2 regions of the Mycobacterium sp. 050272 genome follow, and region 2 is predicted to be linked to the other one. Evidence: riboswitches for the same ligand, from Rfam matches in the RefSeq annotation. Region 2 holds a riboswitch; the other holds the start of a gene.
The links. Region 2 has a riboswitch for cobalamin ahead of AAHS21_RS25715 ((2Fe-2S)-binding protein). Riboswitches for the same ligand answer to the same signal wherever they lie in the genome.

Region 1: another riboswitch for cobalamin. It lies ahead of metE (5-methyltetrahydropteroyltriglutamate--homocysteine S-methyltransferase); the one in region 2 lies ahead of AAHS21_RS25715 ((2Fe-2S)-binding protein).

What each region holds. Positions count from the first base shown of each region.
Region 1 is NZ_JBCHKV010000002.1:176,356-185,863, forward strand. Features, by position in the region: gene AAHS21_RS05580 (TrpB-like pyridoxal phosphate-dependent enzyme) at 56-1,354, shown strand; gene AAHS21_RS05585 (SDR family oxidoreductase) at 1,503-2,147, shown strand; cobalamin riboswitch at 2,195-2,388, shown strand; gene metE (5-methyltetrahydropteroyltriglutamate--homocysteine S-methyltransferase) at 2,536-4,815, shown strand; gene AAHS21_RS05595 (DUF3556 domain-containing protein) at 4,868-6,667, opposite strand; gene AAHS21_RS05600 (hypothetical protein) at 6,789-7,010, shown strand; gene AAHS21_RS05605 (bifunctional 2-methylcitrate synthase/citrate synthase) at 7,015-8,142, opposite strand; gene prpB (methylisocitrate lyase) at 8,139-9,053, opposite strand; gene prpD (2-methylcitrate dehydratase PrpD) at 9,050-9,508, opposite strand, start outside.
Region 2 is NZ_JBCHKV010000017.1:86,909-96,416, reverse strand. Features, by position in the region: gene AAHS21_RS25735 (hypothetical protein) at 1-365, shown strand, start outside; gene AAHS21_RS25730 (limonene-1,2-epoxide hydrolase) at 362-793, opposite strand; gene AAHS21_RS25725 (glycosyltransferase) at 843-2,009, shown strand; gene AAHS21_RS25720 (DUF3046 domain-containing protein) at 2,021-2,227, shown strand; gene AAHS21_RS25715 ((2Fe-2S)-binding protein) at 2,387-3,061, opposite strand; cobalamin riboswitch at 3,104-3,240, opposite strand; gene recA (recombinase RecA) at 3,399-4,439, shown strand; gene recX (recombination regulator RecX) at 4,405-4,926, shown strand; gene AAHS21_RS25700 (PPE family protein) at 5,166-6,350, shown strand; gene miaB (tRNA (N6-isopentenyl adenosine(37)-C2)-methylthiotransferase MiaB) at 6,425-7,951, shown strand; gene AAHS21_RS25690 (hypothetical protein) at 7,939-8,571, shown strand; gene AAHS21_RS25685 (DUF349 domain-containing protein) at 8,568-9,508, opposite strand, start outside.

The sequences.
Region 1 (9,508 bases), on a different contig from region 2:
TGCCCGGACATGCCGGTGTGCGATACCTCAAGCGTTTCACCGGATAGGAGTCGCCTTGCGCTATGTACTGAAGCCCGACGATATCCCGGCGGCATGGTTCAACGCAGCGTCTAGCCTCCCCTCGCCACTGCAGCCACCGCGGCACCCGGTCCTCGATCGAGGGGCCGAGGGCGACGATCTACGCGCCCTCTTTCCCCAGGCTCTGATCGAACAGGAGATGTCCGCCGCGCCCTGGGTCGACGTGCCGGGCCAAGTGCTTGACGTCTTAAGACGCTGGCGTCCAACGCCTTTGGTGCGAGCGGTACGTCTCGAACAACTCCTGGGCACGCCGGCCCGGATTTACTTCAAGGACGAGTCGGTGTCACCGGCTGGTTCACACAAGGCCAATACCGCTGTCGCCCAGGTGTATTACAATAAAGCCGAAGGTGTTCGTCGAATCACCACCGAGACCGGTGCTGGACAATGGGGCAGCGCGGTGTCGATGGCCTGCCAATTGTTCGACCTGAAGTGCCATGTCTTCATGGTGGCCGCATCGCACCGGCAGAAGCCGTACCGCCGCATCTTGATGGAGACGTGGGGCGCCGAGGTGATTGCAAGTCCGTCCAGCACCACCGAGGCGGGACAGTCAGTCCTGCACAACGATCCCGACAGTCCCGGTTCACTCGGGATCGCCATCAGCGAAGCAGTCGAAGAGGCACTGGGCAGGCCGGATACCCACTATGCGCTCGGCTCTGTGTTGAATCATGTCCTGCTTCATCAGACGGTGATCGGACTGGAAGCCAAAGAACAACTGCGGCTTGCGGGCGAGGGCGCTCCCGATGTCGTCATCGGCGCATGCGGCGGCGGATCGAACTTCGCGGGTCTGGCGCTGCCGTTTCTGCAATCGCGCACCGCGGCTGGGAGCCGGCCTCGTCTGGTAGCCGTCGAACCGCAGTCCTGCCCGTCACTGACAGCAGGCCTGCTGCGATACGAGTCCGGTGACGCCGCAGGCCTGACCCCGCGGATGTGGATGTACACGATCGGACGCGACTTCGTCCCGCCGGCGACGCACGCCGGCGGACTGCGCTATCACGGCGTGGCGCCGATTGTGTCAAACCTCCTGCAAAACAGGTGGATCGAGGCCGTAGCGTACTCACAGCGATCCGTGCTGGAGGCCGCCATCCGATTCGCACGCAGCGAGGGCGTCATCCCCGCGCCGGAGACCGCGCACGCAATCCGAGGCGTAATGGACGAGGCGCTGGCCGCCCGCCGGACGCAGCGGGAAACCGTGATCTTGTTCAACTACTCGGGTCACGGCCTCCTCGACCTGGCGGCCTACGACGATTATTTCCATGACCGGCTGTCCGACGGCTAATTGCCCAGAGTCGTAACGGAGATCGACTCCACTTATGCTCGGTACCGCAGCGACGATGTGCCTGACGACGAATTTATGGAGCTCGGTATCGACGGACTGCGAAGTAGCTGACAGAGCTGCCCGACGAGTCGCGCGTACGGTCGACGACATGGCACGCATCATCGTCTTCGGCGGACACGGCAAGGTGGCACTGCAGCTGGCTCGCATCCTGAGCGAACGAGGCGCGCAAGTGACCTCCGTCTTCCGCAATCCCGACCACTGCGACGATGTAGCCACCACCGGCGCCGAACCGGTGGTGGCCGACATCGAGCAGCTGGACACCAACGCGCTGGCCGAGCTGCTGCCCGGACACGACGCGGTCGTCTTCTCGGCCGGCGCGGGCGGCGGCAATCCGGCGCGCACCTATGCCGTCGACCGGGACGCCGCGATCCGGGTGATCGATGCCGCCGGCCAGGCGGGCGTCAAGCGGTTCGTGATGGTGTCCTACTTCGGTGCCGGTCCGGATCATGGTGTGCCGCAAGATGATCCGTTCTTCGCCTATGCCCAGGCCAAGGCCGCCGCGGACGCCCATCTGCGAGCTAGCAAGCTGGACTGGACGGTGCTCGGTCCCGGCCGCCTCACGCTGGACGACGCGACCGGGCGCATCGCTGTCGGCGAAGAGGGCAAGGGTGAGGTATCGCGTGCCGATGTCGCGCTCGTCGTGGCCACCGCGCTTTCCGACGATTCGACGATCCGGCGGACCATCGAATTCAACAACGGAGACGTCCCGGTCGCCGAGGCATTGGCGGGCTGACTAAACTCCTTCTCGCAACTGGTTTGCGTGCGCCGCAAGGCGCGGGCATCGAGCGAAGCAACGTTAGCAACGCTTCGTGAGAGGGAACCCGGTGAGAATCCGGGACTGTCCCGCAACGGTATGCAGGAACGACCGCCGTCACCTATGCACTGGTCTCACGACTGGGAAGCGACGGCCACTAGGAGCACCGCCAGGTGCGCGCCTGCGAGTCCGGAGACCTGCCAGCTGTGTCGGGCGCGCCGCGTCCGGCGGCTCATCGCCTCGTGGAATGGGCGTTAGGCTGCAGCCGTTGGTGGTTAGTGCTTCACGAAAAAGAGGTGCTAATCGCTGTTGGAGTGGCTGTACGTCCGCCGGCGATGACCACCACGCCGATTGAAGGACGAATATCGTGATCTGCCAACCATTCACCGCAACCGTCGTCGGTTCTGCGCGCATCGGCCCGAAACGCGAACTCAAGCGCGCGACCGAGGGCTATTGGAAAGGCCGAACCAGCCGCGCGGAACTCGAAGAAGTCGCCGCCACCCTGCGCCGCGACACCTGGACGGGCCTGGTCGATGCCGGATTGGACTCGGTGCCGGTGAACACCTTCTCCTACTACGACCAGATGCTGGACACCGCGGTCATGCTGGGCGCGTTGCCGGCCCGGGCCGCACAGGTTCCCGACGACCTGGACCGCTACTTCGCCGCCGCGCGGGGCAACGCCGACGTCGCGCCGTTGGAGATGACCAAGTGGTTCGACACCAACTACCACTACATCGTTCCCGAGATCGAACCCGCGACGAAGTTCAAGCTCAACCCGGACAAGGTGCTCTCCGAGCTGAAAGAGGCTCTCGAGCAAGGGATTCCGGCCCGCCCGGTCGTCATCGGTCCGATCACGTTTCTGTTGCTGAGCAAGGGCGTCAACGGTGGCGGCGCGCCGATCGAGCGCCTGCAGGAGCTGGTGGGAATCTACTCCGAGCTGCTGAGCCTGCTCGCCGACCCGTCTGTTGGAGGCGCGCAGTGGGTACAGATCGATGAGCCGGCGCTGGTCACCGACATCTGCGCCGACGCCCCCGCGCTGGCCGAAGCCGTCTACAACGCCCTGGGCAAGGTGAGCAACCGGCCCGCCATCTACGTCGCCACCTACTTCGGTGACCCCGGCGCTTCACTGGGCGCGCTGGCCCGCACGCCCGTCGAGGCGATCGGCGTCGACCTGGTGTACGGCGCCGACACGGCGATCGCGGGGGCGCCCGGCTTAGCCGACAAGACCCTGGTGGCCGGCATCGTCGACGGACGCAACATCTGGCGGACTGACTTGCAGGCGGCGCTGAGCAAGCTGACGAGCCTGCTGGGTTCGGCCGCCCACGTCGCGGTGTCGACCTCGTGCTCCACGCTGCACGTGCCGTACTCGCTGGCGCCGGAGACCGGCCTGGACGACGCGCTGCGCAGCTGGCTGGCGTTCGGTGAGGAGAAGGTGGCCGAGGTGGTGGCGCTGTCCCGTGCGCTGCACGAGGGCCGCGAAGCCGTCGCCGCGCAGATCGAGGCATCCAACGCCGCCGTCGCCTCCCGCAAGCAGGATCCGCGGCTGCACAACGACCGGGTCCGGGCCCGCATCGAAGAGATCGTCGCGACCGGTTCTCACCGCGGCGACGCCGCACAACGTCGGGTCAGCCAGGACGAGCGGCTGCACCTGCCGCCGCTGCCGACCACCACAATCGGGTCGTTTCCGCAGACCGTCGAGATCCGCAAGGCGCGCGCCGCACTCGTCGCCGGTGAGATCGACGAGGCCGAGTACGACCGGCGGATGAAACAGGAGATTTCCGACGTCATCACGCTGCAGGAGCAGCTCGGCCTCGACGTGTTGGTGCACGGTGAGCCCGAGCGCAACGACATGGTGCAGTACTTCGCCGAACAGCTGGACGGCTTCTTCGCCACCAAGAACGGCTGGGTGCAGTCCTACGGCAGCCGCTGCGTGCGGCCCCCGGTGCTCTACGGCGACGTCGTCCGCCGGCAGCCGATGACGGTGGAGTGGGCGAAATACGCGCAGTCCCTGACCGACAAGCCGGTCAAGGGCATGCTGACCGGCCCGGTGACGATCCTGGCGTGGTCGTTCGTCCGCGACGACCAGCCGCTGGCCGACACCGCCAATCAGGTGGCACTGGCGATCCGCGACGAGACGGTGGATCTGGAGTCCGCCGGCATCGCGGTCATCCAGGTCGACGAGCCCGCGCTGCGTGAGCTGCTGCCGCTGCGCCGGGCCGATCAGGAGGACTACTTGCGTTGGGCCGTCGGCTCTTTCCGGTTGGCAACCTCCGGCGTCGCCGACTCGACCCAGATCCACACCCACCTGTGCTACTCGGAGTTCGGCGAGGTGATCGGCGCGATCGCCGACCTGGATGCCGATGTCACGTCCATCGAGGCAGCGCGCTCGCATATGGAGGTACTCGACGATCTCAACGCGGTCGGCTTCGCCAACAGCGTGGGCCCCGGCGTCTACGACATCCACTCGCCGCGGGTGCCGAGCTCCGGCGAAATGGCTGAGTCGCTGCGGGCCGCGCTGCAGGCTCTGCCCGCGCAGCGGCTGTGGGTCAACCCCGACTGCGGCCTCAAGACGCGCAACACCGACGAGGTCACCGCGTCGCTGCGCAACATGGTTGCCGCCGCGCGGGAGGTGCGTGCAGGAGTCTAATTTGCGCCGATAGCGCCGAGCGTCACGCCAGCGTGGCGCTCGGGCTTCGGCGTCACTCTGGCGTGACGCTCGGCGGGGCCTCCGGCTCGAGCTCCCCGCGCTCCTCGGCCTGGGGCTGCGGCTCGACCGGCTCTTCGGACAGCACCTGGACCGGCACCTGGTCGTCCCAGGGCTGCCGGGTGACCATGTCCGCGACTTTGACTATGCCGCGCTCGAATTCGCCCGTCGCGGCGTCCACCAGCCGGTAGGCCTGCGTCTGCTTATGGATCGGCTGGGCGTCGAGTAGCACGACGCGCACCTCACCGGGCAGGAATCCGCAGCGCTGCTGCATCGCGGCGATCAGCTGTTCGTTGTGCATATGGCCGTCGCCGAAATTCCATCCGACGGCGGTGCTGCAGATCCGCTCCCCGTCGGTGATCACGTAGTCGTCTTCGTTCTGACCGGCCATCGCCCGGTGCGCCAGGGTGAACAATGCCCGGCCGTGAGTGTTCATGGCGCGGAACGCATATCCGAGATACATCGGGATCTGCGCACGTTCCTTGCCGTACACCTTCTCGAGCTGGGCTGCGGGCATGCTGGCGATCGAGACGATGTTGTGGTTGATCTTTTTGTCCGCCGATGCCTTGATGCACCACAGCGTGGTGTCCCAGTTGCCGGCGTAATAGCGCATGCCGGGCAGGAACGAGATCTTGCGCGGAAATAGGTTGCCCGCGATCACGATCGAGGCGATGAACGCGATGAAAACCCCAACCAGGACAGGGTTTTTCAGGTCGGTCAGTCCGGTGTGAGTGTGGCCGACGAACAGCGCGAAGACGCCGAAGATCATGAACACGTTCCACTCCAGCGGCACGCCCATCGGGATCGCCGACAAGATGCCGAAGTGGAAGATCACCATGATCGCCGCGGGGACCGCGGTCCACCAGCCGCCGTGCCCGACGAATAACGCGATGGGCACGCACATCTCGACGAAGGTGCTCACGTGGGCGAAAACGCGCGACAACCGTCCGGGCCGCAGATCGTCGGGGAACTTCTCGAAGAACATCCGTTTGATGAATCTGGGCCGGAACACCGGGTTGTTGGACATCATCGTCGACATCACGAACGGAAAGTGCTTGTTCAGCTTGGATGTGGCGGCGCCGATCCAGATCACCATGAACACCAGCTTGGCGGCGATGATCATGTCGACACCGCCGAACAGGAACGTCACCGACAGCGTCGCGTATACCTCACCGCGGGCGGCCAGGAAGATCACCTTGTCGCGCAGTCCCAGGATCCCGAGAAGCACCAGGATCAGCACGATCCGCCACGGGCGAATCACCCCGATCTGGGTGCCCAACTCCGGAATCGGGCCGGTGCCGTCGGCGAACAACGTCAGGAAAGTCACCAGCAAGAACAGGCCGTACAGCGCGTTGTCGACCAGCGTGCGGGCGGTGCCCTTGGTCCCGGGGATGCGCTGGGGCCATGGGGGCAGCCGGATGGTGTCGGGCCGCAGCCAATACAGGATCGACCCCAGGGGCGGGTTGAACCGGTTGTTCAGCGGCCCGAAGCCGCAGCCCAGCCCGATCACCTCGAACAGCATCGTGTACAGCACGACCTTCTCGAACACGATCGGCTCGGCGTACCACGACATGACGTCGGTGAACGCCAACCCGCGAGTGGTCGGCACCGCCAACAACCAAGCGAACAGGATGTAAAGCAAGATCTTGCCGACGTAGAACAGATGCAGAACGACCGGCGTTCCGAAACCGACCTCGGCCCAATGTCGGGCCATCGGGCGGATCTTTTCGCTGCGGGACAGCTTGCTCCACTCGTCGATGTCGACCTGCGGCAGTTCGGGTTGGAGAAATCCCATGGTTGTCCACCCTAGAACCTGTTCTAGCCGACCGTGTTGCGGATCGCGGATGACATCCTTTGCCCGCGGGTTTTCCGGCGGTTAGCGTGATGGCTTGGCACCTGCTTAGGAGATGTCCATCATGAGCAGACTTCGGTCACTGATATCGGCCGCGGCGCTGGCGAGCGTGCTGGCCGCCGCGCTCGGCGTCGGCATCGCTTACGGTCAGGCCCCCGCACCCGGTGATTCGTGCACGGTGTTGCACTCCACCACGCAGGACGCCAACGGCCGGACGATGTGGTGCAACCCGACCATGACCGGCGACCACAGCCTGGTCTGGCAGTATGGCGGGCCGACGGACTAGGCGCTCACCGTTGCGCCAGTGTCCGCTGCTCGCGTCCCGAGTACGCGCTCAAAGGGCGGATCAGCGAGTTCGACGCGGCCTGCTCCATGATGTGAGCGGTCCACCCGGTGATCCTGCTCATCACGAAGATCGGCGTGAAGCACGCGATGTCGAATCCCATCAGGTAGTACGCCGGGCCGGTCGGGAAGTCGAGATTGGGCAAGATGGCGGTGGCGTCGAACATCTCGGCTTCCAGGATGTCGTATATGTCCAGCCAGCGCTGTCCACCAGAGTGCGGGCGCGTCGCCGCGACGCGGTGCAACGCCTCCTTCATCGTCGGCACCCGGGAGTCACCGTTCTTGTAGACCCGGTGCCCGAATCCCATGACCTTCTCCTTGCGGGCCAGCTTGCCGCGCAACCACTCTCGCGCATTGCCCGGCTCGCCGATCTCGATCATGTCGCGCATCACCGCCTCGTTGGCCCCACCGTGCAGCGCACCCTTGAGCGCACCGATGGCCCCGGTGACCGCGCTGTAGATGTCCGACTGCGTCGACGTCACCACCCGCGCGGCAAACGTCGAGGCGTTGAAACCGTGTTCGGCGTAGAGGATCATCGACTGCTCGAAGGCCTGCACGACCGCGGGCTCGGGCACCTCGCCGAAGCACATCTGCAGGAAGTTCTCGGCGTAGCCCAGCGCGCTGTGCGGCGGGATCGGCGCCAACCCGCGCCGGCGCCGCATGTCCACCGCGACGATGGTCGGCAACACCGCGAGCATGCGCAGCGCCTTGGCCCGGTTCGCCGAGTCGTCGTCCTCCTCGGGGTCCTCGGCACCCAAAAAGCTGATGGCGGTGCGTACCACGTCCATCGGATGGCAATTGTCGGGCAGCTTGGTCAGCAGCGACAGCATCGAGCGGTCGAGCCGGCGGCTGGCGCGCTCGCGCTGGCTGAACAGCGCCAGCTCCGCGTGGGTGGGCAGCTCGCCGCGCCAGAGCAGGAATGCGACTTGCTCGAAACTGCAGTGGGCGGCCAAATCCTGGACCGGATATCCGCGATAGGTCAGCGAATTGGTCTCCGACACCACTTTCGAGATGGCGGTGGTGTCCACCACCACGCCGGCGAGGCCCTTCTTGATGTCAGCGGTCGGCGCGGTCATGGCTGCTTCCCTTCAAGACTGAAATTGTAAGTGTCGGTGTCGAATTCGTTGTAGTCCTCATAGCGCAGCAGCGAGTACAGCCGGCTGCGGTGTTGCATGCGATCCAGCAGATCGAATTGCGTTCCCGAAGAACTGATTTCACGCAGGCCCACTTCGACGGCGAACATCGCCAGCCGCAATGTGGTGACCGGGTAGATGACGACGTTGTAGCCGAGGTCGGCCAGTTGGCGCGCGCTCAGCAGCGGCGACTTGCGGAATTCGGTCATGTTGGCCAGCAACGGAACATCGACCGCGGCGCGGAACGCCTCGAACTGCGACACCTCGGTCAGCGCTTCGGTGAAGATCATGTCCGCGCCGGCGTCGGCGTAAGCACGAGCACGGTCGATCGCGGCGCGCAGACCCTCAATGCCGGCGGCATCGGTGCGAGCGCAGATGACGAAGTTGGGGTCGCACCGCGCGGATACCGCTGCGCGCAAGCGCTTTACCATGTCCGCGGGCGAGACGACGGCCTTGCCGTCCAGATGGCCGCAACGCTTCGGGTTGACCTGATCCTCGAGGTGACATCCGGCCAGTCCGGCGTCTTCCAGGACTGTCACCGTGCGCGCGGCGTTCAGCGGAGCGCCGAATCCGGTGTCCGCGTCGATCAGCGTCGGCAGGTTGACGGCGGCGGCGATCTGTGCGCCCCGGCCCGCGACTTCGGTCAGCGTCGTCAGGCCGATGTCCGGCAACCCGAGATCGGCCGCCAGCGCGGCACCGGAGGCGTACACACCTTCGAAGCCCGCCTCGGCGACCGCCTTGGCCACCAGCGGCGAGAAGGCGCCCGGAAGTCGCTGCAGCCGGCCACTTTCCAGGCCCGCGCGCAATGCGACGCGTTTGTCGACGGCACTGGACGGCGAGCCGGCCACCCTCATCGGAAGATCCCCGACGCAATCACCGGCGCCTTGTCCAGCACCCGCGGGTCCACTACCACATTCAGCGCCCCCAGCGCGCCGCCCTTAAGATCGGCCAGCGAGTCGACGGCGGACAAGAACCGTTGCTGCTCAGCGGGTTCCACGACGTCGTCGGCGAGCTCGGTGAACTTGCGGACATACTGCTCGCGCGCGAACGGCCGGGCGCCCAGCGGATGGGCATCGGCCACCGCCAATTCATCGCAGATCACCTCCCCGCTCTTCAGCGTCACCTCCGCGCGAGCCCCAAAAGCCTTCTCGGCCGGGTCGTTCGAGTGGTAGCGACGTGTCCACTGCGGATCCTCGACGGTGGAAATCTTGTGCCACAGTTCGACGGTGTCGGGCCGGTGGGCCCGCTCCGGAGCATACGAGCGCTCGTGGTGCCAACTGCCGTCCTGCAGCGCGACCGCGAAGATGTA
Region 2 (9,508 bases):
TCGAGCGAGGCGCGATGTTGCCGTCGGCCGAGATCAGCGACTTGACCGCGGCGGCGAACAGGACCTCGGCGGCGATGGCCTCGACCGCCGCGGAGGTGGTGTCGATGGAGCGCGCGGCGCACAACTCGGAGTCGTCGCGCGCGTATCTGGTGCCCAGTATCAACGCGTTTACCGCGCAGCTGGGCGCCGGCGTCCGGCAGTACAACGAAATGGTCACCGCCGCAGCGCAATTGGTTTCCTCGGCGAACGGTGATGGGCTAGCGGATGCACACCAGCGCTACCGGGCCGAGCTGGTCGAGGCTACCGACCGCCTGACCGGCTGGGCCCAGGCGTTCGACGAACTCGGTGGGTTACCGCGACGCTAGAACGACGCTCGCAGCGACGGCACCACCAGCGCGGCCACCCCACGCAGCAACGCCTTGGTCATATCGAAGAAGTCAAAGTAGTCCCGCCACAACGTGATACGTCCGTTGTGGACCTCGAACACGCCACACACCCAGAACTGCAGCCGTAGCGGGCCCAGGATCAGTGCATCGCTGCGTTCGGTGAGCACCGCGGCACCGTCGGCGGCAATGCGGTGAATCTTCACCTCGAATCCGGCGCGGCCGTCCATTCGGCGGAACAGCTTCATGGCTCGGGCACGGCCGTGGATTGTCGGCAATCCGACGTTTTCGTAGACGAGGTTGTCGTCCAGCGAGGCATCCGCGGTGTCGAAGTCCGCGTCCATCAGGGCGTTGAGAAAAGTCTCGACCGTGCGCGTGTTCGCGACGGCTGTTCCGGTCAGCTCGGTCATGGTGCCAGCGTAGGCGCGTCCCCGTGAGGCACTGTGGCAGGGTAAGGCGGTGCGAGTCGCCGTGGTCGCCGGGCCTGATCCCGGGCACTCGTTTCCCGCGATCGCGTTGTGTCAGCGCTTCCGGGACGCGGGCGATGAGCCGAGCCTGTTCACCGGCGAGGAATGGCTGCAAGCCGCCCGCGACGTCGGCATCGAGGCATTCGCGCTCGACGGGCTGGCCGCGACCGACGAAGACGTCGACGCCGGGGCCCGAATCCACCGGCGCGCGGCGCGAATGGCGGTGCTCAATGTCGCGGCGCTGCGCGAGCTGGCGCCCGACCTGGTGGTGTCCGACGTCATCACCGCCGGCGGTGGCATGGCCGCCGAGCTGCTCGGGATCCCCTGGATCGAGCTCAACCCGCACCCGCTGTACCTGCCGTCTCGCGGGTTGCCGCCGATCGGCAGCGGGCTGGCGCCGGGTACCGGCATTCGCGGCTGGCTGCGCGACGCCGCGATGCGGGCGCTGACGGCGCGCTCGGTGCGCGCGGGTCTGCAGCAGCGCGAGATGGCGCGCACCGAGATCGGACTGCCGGCGCGCGATCCCGGTCCGCTGCGACGGCTGATCGCGACGCTGCCCGCGCTGGAGGTGTCCCGTCCGGACTGGCCGGCCGAGGCCGTCGTCGTCGGTCCGCTGCACTTCGAGCCGACCGATCGCATCCTCGAGGTCCCGGCTGACTCCGGGCCGGTGATCGTCATCGCGCCGTCGACCGCCTTGATCGGGACCGAGGGTCTTGCCGAAGTCGCGCTGGGGTGCCTGACGCCGGGGGAGACGTTGCCGGCGGGTTCGCGCCTGCTGGTGTCGCGGTTGAACGGACCGGATCTGACGGTGCCACCGTGGGCGGTTGTCGGGCTGGGCCGTCAGGACGAGTTGCTCTGTCATGCCGACGTCGTGATCTGCGGCGGCGGCCACGGCATGGTCGCCAAGACGCTGCTGGCCGGGGTACCGCTGGTGGTGGTTCCCGGCGGCGGGGATCAGTGGGAGATCGCCAACCGGGTGCAGCGGCAGGGGAGCGCGCGGCTGATTCGGCCGCTGACCGCCGATGCGCTGGCCGACGCGGTCAACGAGGTGTTGTCCACGCCGAGCTACCGCGATGCCGCACGCACCGCCGCGTCCGGTATCCACCGCGTCGCCGACCCGGTTCGGGTGTGCCACCAAGCGCTGGCGCTCGCGAAATAGCCGGGCTCGGTATGTTGGCTGGCGTGCGGCTGACGGAGTTCAACGAGCGGGTGGTGCTGCGATTCGGTGCTGCCTACGGCGCATCGGTACTGGTAGATCACGTGCTGCCGGGTTTTGACGGCCGCACCGCCGCCCAGGCGATCGAGGACGGCATCGAACCCCGCGACGTCTGGCGGGCGTTGTGCGTCGACTTCGACGTGCCCCGCGAGCAATGGTGAGCTTTTAGCTCGCCAGCTTCCCGTCGAGTGTGCGCTGGAGGCTTTGCGGGTGCGCTGGCGGATTTGCGGGTGCGGCCAGGGCGGTGAATCGGCCGAAACCGCGCCGTGGGCGCGCACGCTCAGCGCCGGGGCCGCACACTCGACGCTTTGGCCGCTCACTCAACGCCGGGTCGAGCGCGGTGCCTGGCGAAACACGCAGTCACCGCAGACCGATCGCCCGGGCAGGCGATAGAACAGGCAGCAGCTGTCGCGCTTGAAGCTCAGGTGTGAGCCGGTGATGATGCCGGATCCGGACAGCACGCCGGTGTCGAGCAGGGACGCGGTGATCTCGACGATCCGTGCCCGCAGGTCCGGTCGGGCCGCGAGCAGCGCCCGCGATGCGCCGACGAGTGCGGACGCGATGTTGCCCGCCACCAGGGCGGGCGCCAGTTTTACCCGCAGGCCGGCCGCAAACGGCTGCATATGGTGTTGCACCACAAGGCGATACAACTCGGCCGCACTGTCCGCGACCGGCTCTCCGACGGGCTCGGGCAGGCGCAGCTGCGCCCCGTCGTCGGCACGTTCCAGGTGTTGCAGGTCCGGGACGACGCCGTGGGCCAACGCGCAGGCCAGCGCCGGTGACCACAACCGGGTGGCGTGGCCGAGATGGACCAGGGAGGCGCCGATCCGCAGGTCCGTCGTGTGGTAGCGCTGAGCCGTGGTGTCGATCAAACCCGCAAAGCCATCGGCGTAGTCCTGACGGATCGGGTGCCATCCTGTCGCCCCGCCGCCCACAGTCAGTGCGAAAAACCCTTTATAGGAAGATATTTCGGCAAGCTCACCGGAGATATCCATGCGTGCGCAACCAGCCTCTCTGGGGAGATCCGCCCCAGCGTCTAGTGAGGAAGCGCCGGCGGAGAGTATCTGGCTCTCGGGTCGCAACGTGCCCGATCACAGTGGCGGGACCGCACCGGATTCGCACCGGTTTCCTCTTCATGCAGGCCCGTCGGCGCACTGTCGGTAGCCGATATTGCCACACGCAGCCGGTCCGGCGTGTCGAACTTGAATCGAACAGGTGTTCGTCTACTGTGGGGATCACTCGAAGAAGGCGACGACTTGTCGGTGGCCATCTCTAGTGTCACGGCCAACCGACCGATACCGGTCAGAAGAACACCGACTATAGGAGAGCACCATGGCGCAAGCGCCCGACCGTGAGAAGGCTCTCGAACTGGCGATGGCCCAGATCGAGAAGAGCTACGGCAAAGGCTCGGTGATGCGTCTCGGCGACGAGCAGCGTCAGCCGATCTCGGTCATTCCGACCGGATCCATCGCATTGGACGTGGCCCTGGGCATCGGCGGCCTGCCACGCGGCCGGGTCGTGGAGATCTACGGCCCGGAATCCTCGGGTAAGACGACCGTCGCCCTGCACGCGGTGGCCAATGCCCAGGCTGCCGGGGGTGTTGCGGCGTTCATCGACGCCGAGCACGCCCTGGACCCGGATTACGCCAGGAAACTCGGCGTCGACACCGATTCCTTGCTGGTCAGCCAGCCCGACACCGGTGAGCAGGCCCTCGAGATCGCCGACATGCTGATCCGCTCCGGCGCCCTGGACATTCTGGTCATCGACTCGGTGGCCGCATTGGTGCCGCGCGCGGAACTCGAGGGCGAGATGGGTGACAGCCACGTCGGGCTACAAGCCCGGCTGATGAGCCAGGCACTGCGGAAAATGACTGGCGCACTGAACAATTCGGGGACCACCGCGATCTTCATCAACCAGCTCCGCGAGAAGATCGGGGTGATGTTCGGCAGCCCCGAAACCACCACGGGTGGAAAGGCTTTGAAGTTCTACGCGTCGGTGCGCCTGGATGTGCGCCGGATCGAGACACTCAAGGACGGCACCGATGCGGTCGGTAACCGCACCCGGGTCAAGGTCGTCAAGAACAAGGTGTCGCCGCCGTTCAAGCAGGCCGAGTTCGACATCCTCTACGGCCGCGGCATCAGCAGGGAGGGGTCGCTGATCGACATGGGTGTGGATCAGGGCTTCATCCGCAAGTCCGGTTCCTGGTTCACCTATGAGGGCGAGCAGCTCGGCCAGGGCAAGGAGAACGTCCGCAACTTCCTGGTGGAGAACGCCGATATCGCCAACGAGATCGAGAAGAAGATCAAGGAAAAGTTGGGCATTGGCGCGGTACTGACCGATGACGACGTCCTCCCCGCCCCCGTCGATTTCTGAGCCTGCCCGCGAGGAGCAGGCGCGGGCGCTGTGCCTGCGCCTGCTCACCGCGAGGTCGCGCACCCGGGCCGAGTTGTCCGGCCAGCTCGCCAAACGTGGATACCCCGACGACGTCAGTGCTCGGGTGCTCGACCGGCTGGCCGCTGTCGGGCTGGTGGACGACCGGGACTTCGCCGAGCAGTGGGTGCGGTCCCGGCACGCGCACGCGGGGAAAAGCAGGCGCGCGTTGGCCGCCGAGCTGCACACCAAGGGAGTCGACAAAGAGGTCATCAATACCGCACTGGCCACGATCGACGCCGGTGCCGAGCGAAGCCGGGCCGAAGAATTGGTGCGGGCCAAGCTGCGGCGGGAAACGCTGAGCGGGGACGACGCGCGGATCACCCGCCGGCTGGTGGGCATGCTGGCTCGCCGTGGCTATGGCCAGAACCTGGCCTGCGAGGTTGTCCTCGCCGAGCTGAACGCCGAACGGGAACGCCGCCGGGTCTAGTCGATTAATTCTCAGGTTCGGCTGGACCGGCATTCGACACGTCCGCGAAATATTGACGCCCGCGTCTTTTTCGTCGACCGCTTAGCTTCGTGAGTGCTTCGGCGTGCTGTCACGGGGAGTTCAGCCACGCCCGTTTAGCTAGCTGAGGCCTCACGGGTGGGGGCTCAGATAGCCGGGGCATCGCATGTTCACCCCGGCTGATGCGGCGCAGGTAGCTGAAAAGCGGAGGACACACGGCGATGGACTTTGCGTTAATGCCGCCGGAGCTCAACTCCGGGCTGATGTATTCAGGACCTGGGGCGGGACCGATGTTGGCGGCCGCCGCCGGTTGGGACGCGGTGGCGGCCGCGCTGGAGTCCACCGCCGGCGGGTATGCCTCAGAGCTTGCGGCGCTGACCGGCCAGGCATGGCTCGGCCCGTCATCGATGCTGATGACGGCCGCGGCCGGCCCCTACGTGCAGTGGTTGCATGCCAGTGCGTCGTACGCCGGGCAAACCGCCGCCCAGGCGTATGACGCGGTCGCTGCCTACGAAACAGCCTTCGCGTTGACCGTGCCCCCGCCGGTGATCGAGGCTAACCGGGCACAGCTGGCGGTCTTGGTGGCGACTAACTTCTTCGGGCAGAACACCCCCGCGATCGCGGTCACCGAAGTCCAGTACATGGAGATGTGGGTCCAAGACGCCACCGCGATGTATGCCTACGCCGGCGATTCGGAGTCGGCGAGCACACTGGCCTCCTTTGGCGAGCCACCTCAGACCACCAAGTCGAACGCATCGAGTGACCTCGCGCGACTCGCGGACCCCACCCTGCAACCCGGCAACATCATCAACCTTCAGCCGGGCAACGCGCGGGTCACCTTCAATCCCGGCGTCAGCGCTCAGGTCGTACGCGGATTTCCGCGAGGTTTTGCCTCGAACAACGGTGCCGTCATTCACGTCATCCAGGGGGGCACCTCGAACGTGGGCGGCGGCAGCATCGTGGGCGACACCATCACCCTTGACCCCGGCGGTTTCTTCTTTCCGTCATATTCGACGACCGGAGCCATGAGCTTCACCGTCGAGAGCGGCTCGGTGTATGTGCTGAACAACGGCACTACGGTGGCGTCGTTGACCGTCTCGCAGAGCGCCGTTGACGTCACGGGCGCCGCCAACGCGTTCACCTGGAGCCCAAGCACCGGCGTCCTCACTGTCGCAGCGCAAAGCAGCATCAACGTCGCCCCCGCAGCCGTGACCCCGGTGGCGCCGGTGACCGCGGGGACATCAAGCGCTGGAATAGCCGCTGTACCCGGAGTGGCCGGCTCACCGGGCCTGGCCGGAACCTCCGGAATCCAACCCCAACTCAACGCGGAACTGCTCGGGCAGTGGTTCCGCGGCGTCACCGGCGCAGACCTGGCCGCGGGCCTGGGCGAAGCCGCATCCGGGTAGGGCTGCCAGCGCGAACGCCGCCGCGTCTAGCTGGGGGTTCATGGGGTAGGCCCCGGTCGCCGTACCATGGCCCCGTGACTTCGACCGTGGCACCGGACGCCGCGAGCCTGGCCGGGCCCGCGACGGGGTCGGGGCGCACCTATCAGGTTCGCACCTACGGCTGCCAGATGAACGTCCACGACTCCGAGCGGTTGGCGGGTCTGCTCGAGGCCGCCGGTTACCAACGCGCCGACGAGGGCGCCGACGCCGATGTGGTGGTCTTCAACACCTGCGCGGTGCGCGAAAACGCCGACAACAAGCTGTACGGAAACATCAGCCACCTGGCCCCGCGCAAACGCGACAACCCCGACTTCCAGATCGCCGTCGGTGGTTGCCTGGCCCAGAAAGACCGAGACTCCCTGCTGCGCAAGGCGCCCTGGGTCGATGTGGTCTTCGGCACGCACAACATCGGGTCGCTGCCCACCCTGCTGGAGCGGGCCCGGCACAACAAGGTCGCCCAGGTGGAGATCGTCGAGGCGCTGCAGGAATTTCCATCGTCGCTGCCGAGCGCCCGCGAATCCGCCTATGCTGCTTGGGTTTCCATCTCTGTCGGCTGCAACAACAGCTGCACGTTCTGCATCGTCCCGTCGCTGCGCGGCAAGGAGGTCGACCGCAGCCCGGCCGACATTCTCGCCGAAGTGCGATCGTTGGTGGCCGACGGCGTCCTGGAAGTCACGCTGCTCGGGCAGAACGTCAACGCATACGGTGTCTCGTTCGCCGATCCCGCTGTGTCCCGCAACCGCGGCGCCTTCGCCGAGCTGCTGCGCGCCTGCGGGGACATCGACGGACTGGAACGCGTGCGGTTCACCTCCCCGCACCCGGCAGAGTTCACCGACGACGTCATCGATGCGATGGCTCAGACGCCCAACGTGTGCCCGGCCCTGCATATGCCGTTGCAGTCGGGGTCGGACCGGGTGCTGCGGGCGATGCGGCGCTCGTATCGCGCGCAACGCTACCTCGGCATCATCGACCGCGTGCGCACGGCGATGCCGCACGCGGCCATCACCACCGACCTGATCGTCGGATTCCCCGGCGAAACCGAGGAGGACTTCGCGGCCACCCTCGACGTGGTGCGCCAGGCCCGGTTTGCGGCCGCGTTCACCTTCCAGTACTCGAAGCGGCCCGGAACCCCGGCCGCCGAACTCGACGGACAGCTGCCGAAAGACGTTGTGCAGGAACGCTATATGCGGCTGGTCGAATTGCAGGAGCAAATTTCGCTGGAGGGCAACCGCGAACTGGTCGGCCGGCAGGTCGAATTGCTGGTCGCGACCGGCGAGGGCCGCAAGGACGCGCGCACCGCTCGCATGACCGGGCGCGCCCGTGACGGCCGGCTGGTGCACTTCACCGCCGACACCCCGGTGCGCCCCGGAGACATCATCACCACCGTGGTCACCGGGGCCGCCCCGCACCACCTGATCGCCGACGCCGGCATCCTGACCCACCGCCGCACCCGGGCCGGTGACGGGCACGCCGCCGGACGGCGCGCCGGCGGTGTCGGTTTGGGCATGCCCGGCATTGGGCCGGCAATTCAAACAGTCGAAACCCAGGGATGTACCCGATGACGAACGAACATCCGGATCTTGATGCGCTGCGCTCCGAGATCGAGGCCGCCGAACGCCGCGTTGCACGCGAAATCGACCCCGGCCCAAGGGCATTGATCGTCGCCATCCTGGTGTTCGTGCTGCTCGGATCGTTCATCTTGCCGCATACCGGCCAGGTCCGCGGCTGGGATGTATTGTTCAGCAGCCACGGCGCCGGTGCGGCCGCGTTGTCGCTGCCGTCGAAGGTATTCCTCTGGTTCACACTGGTTTTCGGTGTCGGGTTCTCGATGCTGGCACTACTGACCCGGCGCTGGGCGCTGGCCTGGATCGCGCTGGCGGGCTCGTCGATAGCCAGCGCGACCGGGTTGTTGGCGGTGTGGTCGCGCCAGACCGCGGCGGCCGGTCATCCCGGCCCGGGGATCGGGCTGTGGGTCGCGTGGATCACGGTGATCCTCTTGACGTTCCACTGGGCCCGCGTGGTGTGGTCGCGCACGATCGTGCAACTCGCGGCCGAGGAGCAGCGGCGCCGGGTCAGCGCCGAGCAACAGTCCAGGACGCTGCTGGAGAGCCTGGGTGACCCGGACATCCCCGATGGTCCCGACGTCCAGGCGCCGCCGCCGGACCAGGCGGCGGGTCGCTAGGACCTACGGGTCAGCGCCTCGGCGGCCGCTTGCGCCCACTGCCGCCATTGTTCGGCGTTGGCTTGCGCCTCTTCGGCTTCCTTGGTTCGGCCGGCCGCGGCCGCCTTGCGGGCCTGCTGCTCGTAATGCTCGGCGCGGGTGGCGAACTGCTCGGCGCGTGCCTGCGCTTCGGGGTCAGACCAATTCGATTCGCCGGCGTCGCGCACCTTCTTCTCGACGGCACGCAGCCGCCGCTCCAGGTCGGCTGACCGTTCCCGGGGCACCTTGCCGATCGCGTCCCATTTGTCGGCGATCGACCGCAATGCCGCCCGGGCCGCTTCGTGGTTGCTGGTGTCGATCTTCTCGGCCTCGGCCAGCAGCGCCTCCTTGGCGGTGGCGTTGGCCCGCAACTCCTGATCCTTCTCCGCTGTCACGGCATTACGGGCGGAGAAGAAGGCATCCTGGGCAGCCTTGAAGCGCTTCCACAGCGCGTCGTCGACCTCACGGGTCGCGCGCCCCACCGATTTCCACTCGGTCAGCAAATTGCGGAATTCGGCGCTCGTCGCGGCCCAGTCCGTCGAATCGGACAGCTCCTCGGCTCGCTCGCACAGTCGCTCCTTGGACTGCCGCACGCCCGCGCGCTCGCGGTCCAACTCAGCGAAGTGCGAACCCCGCCTCCGGTTGAACGCTTCGCGCGCGGCCGAATAGCGCTTCCACAGCGCGTCGTCGACCTTGCGATCCAGTCCGGTGATCGTCTTCCACTCATCGAGAATCTCGCGCATCCGGTCCCCGGCGACCTTCCAGTGCGTCGAGTTGGCGGCCAGATCCTCGGCCTCGGCGGCCAGCGCCTCCTTGCGGGCGGTCTGCGCGGCTCGATGCTCGTCGCGGCGGGCGCGTTCGGCGGCGACCGAGGCTTCGGCGTGCTCCACCAGGACGGTCAGCCGGCCGGCGAGCGCGT